2 regions of the Cobetia sp. PDI-12MA genome follow, and region 2 is predicted to be linked to the other one. Evidence: predicted binding sites of a transcription regulator. Region 2 holds the regulator's gene; the other holds the start of a gene.
What was found. Region 2 encodes PhoB, which activates phosphate uptake and scavenging genes when phosphate is short. Its sites were predicted from a motif close to TGTCATANNNNTGTCANA; they were not measured.
Positions count from the first base shown of each region.

Region 1 (3,208 bases), 360 kb from region 2:
GCGCCAGCGAATTGCGCGAGCAGCTGCCGGTGGACGCCGACTTGGCCGGCCAGATTCGCCAGCATCGCGATGAGATCAATGCCATTCTCGCCGGCGACGATGATCGTCTGCTGGTGGTGGTCGGGCCGTGCTCCATCCATGATCTCAAGGCCGCGCGTGAGTACGCCCAGCGCCTGGCGCTGATCGAGCCGCAGGTGCGTGATCGCCTCAAGCTGGTGATGCGTGTCTATGTCGAGAAGCCGCGCACCACGGTGGGCTGGAAGGGGCTGGCCTATGATCCGCATCTGGATGGCAGCGATGACATGGCCACCGGCCTGCGTCAGGCGCGCGAGCTGATGCGCGAGATCAACCAGCTGGGCCTGCCGGTGGCGACGGAGCTGCTGCAGCCGCTGACCGCCGCTTACCTGGAAGACCTGCTCGGCTGGGCAGCCATCGGTGCCCGCACCACTGAGTCGCAGATCCATCGCGAGATGGCCTCCGGCCTCGGCTGTGCCGTGGGGTTCAAGAACGGCACTGACGGAGGCGTCGAGGTCGCCGTGCAGGCCATCGGAGCGGCGGCGCATGGGCATCGCCACTTCGGCATGGATGACAGTGGGCGTCCGGCGCTGATCGAGACCGCGGGCAATCCGCATACCCATGTGGTGCTGCGCGGCGGTCATGGCCAGCCCAACTATGACGCCGCCTCGGTGGCCGCCTGCCGGCGTGAGCTGGAAGGCGCTGGCCTGACGCCGCGCCTGATGGTCGATTGCAGTCACGCCAACTCCCGCAAGGACCACCGCCGCCAGAGTGAGGTGATGCTGGATGTGCTCTCTCAGCGTCTGGCGAGGGATGATGCCTTGATCGGCGTGATGCTCGAGAGTCACCTCAATGAAGGCAAGCAGGCCTTGCCGGCAGCGGAGAAGCTCTCCCAGCTGCGTCATGGCGTGTCCGTCACCGATGCCTGCCTGGGCTGGGAAACTACCGAGCATTTGCTGAACCTGGCCGCCGAGCGCCTGCGCGAGGCCTGATGCAAGGCTCTATACATCAGGTCTCGGACGCCAGGCCCGCGCCTCGTCGGGAGGATGACGACGCGCTTGTCTGATAATTGCTGAATTTGTCGGCTTGTCTCCTGAAGCCCCTGCGCCCAACGGTCGAAAGGCCGTTGGGCGCTGTCGTCTATCGTCGCTGTTGTCCCTTCGTCACGGAATTGTCATCGGGCTCGCGTATCACTCTTGTTGCCTTCGGCATGCACTTGCGGGGCATGCCTGAACAGAACAACCCGAAACCTGACTACGGTGAAGCGACATGAGCAAGGAAATCGAAGACCATCGCCTGCTTAATCCCAGCAGCAACGAGACATTCTCATCTGTCATCGAGCGACACATCTCGCGTCGTCGTGTCTTGCAGGGTGGCCTTGGCATGGCGGCTGCCAGCATGCTCGGTGGTTTCGGTCTTGCGGGGCTGAGCACCACGGCCAACGCCGCCAGCAACGAAGCGGGCAAGAAGACGCCGCTGGCGCTGGCATTCGAGTCCATCAAGGGGTCACGCACGGATGCCGTCGTGGTTCCCAAGGGATATACCGCACAGGTGCTGGCGCCGTGGGGCACACCGCTCAATGCCAAGGCACCCGAGTGGAGCAAGGATTTGGCGATGACGCCGGATATCCAGCTCAACACCGTCGGCATGCATCACGATGGCATGCACAACTTCGCCTTGAGCGACGACACGGCCTCCAGCAACTTCCTGCTGGTCATGAACAACGAATACATCGATCAGGATGCTCTGTGGGCGCCCAAGGGCGGCGCGACCAATGCGGATTCCGGCAAGCGCCCGGTCGATGAAGTGCGCACCGAGATCAACGCCCACGGCGTGACAATCGTCGAGGTCAGGAAGGACAGCAACGGCAAGTGGGAAGTGGTGGGTGATTCGCGCTACAACCGTCGCTACACCAGCGCCAGTGAAATGAAGCTGAGCGGCCCGGTGGCGGGAAGCGATTACGTCAAGACAGCCTTCTCGCCGGATGGCATGCGCACCCGTGGTACCAACAACAACTGCGCCAACGGCTACACCCCGTGGGGCACCTACCTGACCTGCGAAGAGAACTGGCCGGGTTACTTCGTCAAGCGCAGCGATCGTCAGCTCGATGACAACCGTATCGGCATCGAGACCGAGCGTGGCCGCTATGGCTGGGAAACTGCCGCTGGAGATGCCAGTGAAGTCGAAGGCGAATTCGCGCGTTTCGACAACACGCCGACGGCAGACAGCGCCGACAAGGATTACCGTAACGAACCGCGGACCTTCGGTTATATCGTCGAGATCGACCCCTACACCGGCGAGCAGGCCATCAAGCGCACCGCGCTGGGCCGCTTCCGTCACGAGGGCTGCTGGCCGGGCAAGCTGGTCGAGGGGGAGCCGGTGGTCTTCTACTCCGGTCACGATTCGCGCAACGAGTACATCTACAAGTTCGTGTCAGACGCCAAGTGGGACGCCGCTGATGCGCGTGGCGCCGGTGACTTCAAGGACCGCCTGGCGATCGGCGACAAGTACCTGGACAAGGGCACGCTGTATGTCGCCCAGTTCTCCGCCGATGGCACCGGCAAGTGGCTCAAGCTGACGCCGGAGGCCGTGACCAGGGATGGCCGCACCCTGGCCGAGGCTCTGGGGCTGGCGGCCGATGACCTGGCCGGTATCATCATCCATACCGTGGACGCGGCGGATCTGATGGGCGCCACGCCGATGGACCGCCCGGAGTGGGGCGCCGTCGACCCGGCTTCCGGTGAGGTCTACATGACACTGACCAACAATTCCAAGCGCACCGAAGAGGGGACCGCGGCTGCCTTCACCAATGACGGCAAGACCATCGAGGAGCCGGGAGTCGGTTACAGGACGGCGCCGACCAATGCCGCCAATCCGCGCGGTGACAACGAGGCGGGACAGATCATCCGCTGGCGCGAGGCAGGGGATCACACCGCCTTCGATTGGGAGATCTTCGTGTTCGGTGCAGCGGCCAGTGATGCCGACAATCTGTCCGGCCTGACCGAGATGAATGAATTCGCCAGTCCGGATGGCCTCTACTTCGACGAACGTGAGGACGAGCAGGGCATCCTGTGGATCCAGACGGACAACGGCTACGCCGGTGTGGCGGATGCCACCAATGACCAGGTGTTGGCCGTCGTGCCGGCCACGCTTCAGCAGGCTGAAGGGGATGCTGCCGTGATCGGTGCCGATA
Region 1 covers NZ_CM183351.1:3,600,938-3,604,145, reverse strand. Annotated here, with positions in the region: gene AC5WNI_RS15205 (3-deoxy-7-phosphoheptulonate synthase) at 1-1,007, shown strand, start outside; gene AC5WNI_RS15200 (PhoX family protein) at 1,285-3,208, shown strand, end outside.
Region 1: a site for PhoB is predicted at 1,177-1,194, ahead of AC5WNI_RS15200 (PhoX family protein). Genes of this name have one in related genera too.

Region 2 (3,208 bases):
CTGGTGGGCGTGGCTCTCCTCGACGGACTCGCTGACACAGCGCCTTGCCAGCGCCATGCAGCAGCAGGATGAACGCGCAGGTCAGCCCATCCAGGGCCTGCGCGTGCGCCTGCTGCTTCAGGACACCGGCCCCGCGCGGCTTGATGAAGCACGCCTGCTGGGCATCGGCCCACGCCGGCATGTCTGGCGACGCGAAGTGGCGCTCTGTCATGGCGATACGCCATGGGTGATCGCACGCTCGCTGGCGGCGCTGGACCTGGCCCACGGTCATCGCCTCTCGACGCTGGGCGAGCGCTCGCTGGGCCATTGGCTGTTTCGCCAGCCCGACCTGATACGCAGCGCCATCGATATCAGCCGCGCCCCGCTGGTGCTTTCGAGCTCCAGGCCGCTGGCCCGCACCACCAGCCTGTGGATGCGCCGCTCGATGTTCTCGCATGGTCGCTTCAAGGTGCTGGTGCAGGAGGGCTTCACGCCAGCCTTCCAGCACGCGCTGCAACTGACCTGAGCCGTGCGGCCGACTGGCCTCGTTTCCCTCTCTTCCCTTGCCCACTACCACCCGCCCAGGAGCCCCGATGACCGCGTCATCCACTTCCGCCGCTTCGCGTCCTTCCAGACTGGCCGACTACCTCGCCCTGACACGGCTGGACCGCCCCATCGGCACCTGGCTGCTGATGTGGCCGACCCTATGGGCACTGTGGCTGGCGGCAGATGGCATCCCCGAGCGCACGACCCTGCTGATCTTCATCGCCGGGGTCTACCTGATGCGCGCCGCCGGCTGCGTGATCAACGACTACGCCGATCGGCATTGGGACAAGCATGTCGAGCGCACGCGTGACCGACCGCTGACCTCGGGCCGCATCTCGGAGCGCGAGGCGCTGACACTGTTCGGGGGGCTGGTCGCGGCCGCCTTCGTGCTGGTGTGCTTCACCAACCTGACCACGGTGCTGCTGTCGATCGTCGCCGTGCTGTTGGCAGCCAGCTACCCATTCATGAAGCGCTTCCATCATCTGCCCCAGGTAGTGCTGGGCGCCGCCTTCGGCTGGGCGATTCCGATGGCCTTCGCCGCGACGCTGGAGGAGGTGCCGACCTACGGCTGGTGGCTGTTCGCGGCCAACCTGATGTGGACGGTGGCCTACGACACCGCCTATGCGATGGTCGATCGCAACGACGACCTCAAGGTGGGCATCAAGTCCACCGCCGTGCTGTTCGGGCGTGCCGACAAGCTGATGATCGGCCTGTTGCAGCTGGGCATGCTGGTGGTGTTGATCGGCATCGGCCTGCAGCTGGCGCTGGGCATCTTCTACTGGCTGGGGCTGGCTGCCGCCGCCGTCACCTTCGTCTGGCAGCAACGTCTGATCCGTGAGCGTGAGCGTGCGCCCTGCTTCCAGGCGTTCCTCAACAATCATTGGACGGGGCTGCTGATCTTCGCCGGTATCGCCCTGGCGACCTGGCCGATGAGCTGACTCCTGCATAAATATTCGCATTATTTAATTTAAAGCTATCCCTGCCCCCGGTTGCTCCCCAGCCCACGATTCATGCCTGCCTGCCGCGCCTCCAAGGCGGCTGGCAGGCTTGCGTGCAAGCTGCCATGCTGGCAGTTGTCATCTGGTTGTCATATAAGCGGGTTGTAATCGTCATCGACTTGTCATTCTGGCGCGTGCGCCGACTGCTGCATGGGATCTAGCGATGAGCTCCAAGACCGTACTGATTGTCGACGATGAATCCTCGATTCGCGAGATGATCGCCGTCGCCCTCGAAATGGCGGATTACCGCGTGCTGGAGGCAGACAATGCCCAGGACGCCCACGCCATCGTCGTCGATGAAAAGCCCGATCTGCTGTTGCTGGACTGGATGATGCCGGGCACCAGTGGCCTGGAGCTCGCGCGGCGTCTCAAGCGAGACGAGACCACCTCGGAACTGCCGATCATCCTGTTGACCGCCAAGGGCGAGGAAGACAACAAGATTCAAGGCCTGGAAGCCGGTGCCGACGACTACATCACCAAGCCCTTCTCGCCACGCGAGCTGGTCGCCCGTCTCAAGGCCGTGCTGCGTCGCACCACCCCCAAGGGGGTCGAGGAGGCAGTGGAAGTCGAAGGCTTGATGCTCGACCCGGCCAGCCACCGCGTCACCGCCCACGGCAACTCACTGGATGTCGGCCCGACCGAATATCGCCTGCTGCAGTTCTTCATGACGCATCAGGAGCGTGCCTACACCCGCAGCCAGCTACTCGACCAGGTATGGGGGGGTAACGTCTATGTCGAGGAGCGCACCGTGGACGTGCACATCCGCCGCCTGCGCAAGGCGCTGGGCACAGGCCATCAGCATCTGATCCAGACCGTCCGTGGCACCGGTTACCGCTTCAGCGCTCAGGCCTGAGGGATTCATGCGCTATTGGACCAACGAGCTATGGCGCCTCGGCTACCTTGCCGGTGGCTTCGGCCTGATCGGTGGCCTGCTGGGCCATCTGGGCTGGGGCCTGGCGCTGGGTCTGGCGCTGTATCTGTTCGTCCATCTCAAGCACTTGAAGAGCCTCTATACCTGGCTGATCACCAATCCCCATGAAGAGCCACCGCCCGGCGATGGCGTGTGGGGAGACCTGCTCGATCGTCTCTACCGCTATCAGAAGGGCCAGCGTCAGACTCAGGAGCGACTGCGCAGCATCCTCAACCGTATCCAGGAATCCTCCGAGGCCATGCGCGACGGCCTGGTGATGCTGGACAACCACGGTGACATGGAATGGTGGAACAGCGCTGCCGAGCAGCTGGTCGGTCTCAAGGCCAGCCACGACCGCGGCCAGCACATCACCAACTATCTGCGTGACCCCGCCTTCATCGACTACTTCAATCGGCTGGCCTACCGCGAGCCGCTGACGCTGCAGTCGCCGCTGTCTGACAACCTGACGCTGCAGATTTCCATCACCCTGTTCGGTGACAACGAACGTCTGGTCATGCTGCGTGACGTCACCCGCCTCTATCGCCTGGAAGAGATGCGCCGCGACTTCGTGGCCAATGTCTCCCATGAACTGCGCACGCCGCTGACGGTACTGGCCGGCTATCTCGAGACCTACTCCGATTACGCCGATGACCTGCCACCGCGCTGGCAGCGTGGGCTGGGCCAGATGAAGAGCCAGACCGACCGCATGCAGCACCTGGTCGAGGACCTGCTGACCCTGTCACGCCTGGAAACCGACGAGCTGTCCGACAACGGC
Region 2 covers NZ_CM183351.1:3,963,419-3,966,626, forward strand. Annotated here, with positions in the region: gene AC5WNI_RS16790 (chorismate--pyruvate lyase family protein) at 1-505, shown strand, start outside; gene ubiA (4-hydroxybenzoate octaprenyltransferase) at 573-1,463, shown strand; gene phoB (phosphate regulon transcriptional regulator PhoB) at 1,687-2,376, shown strand; gene phoR (phosphate regulon sensor histidine kinase PhoR) at 2,384-3,208, shown strand, end outside.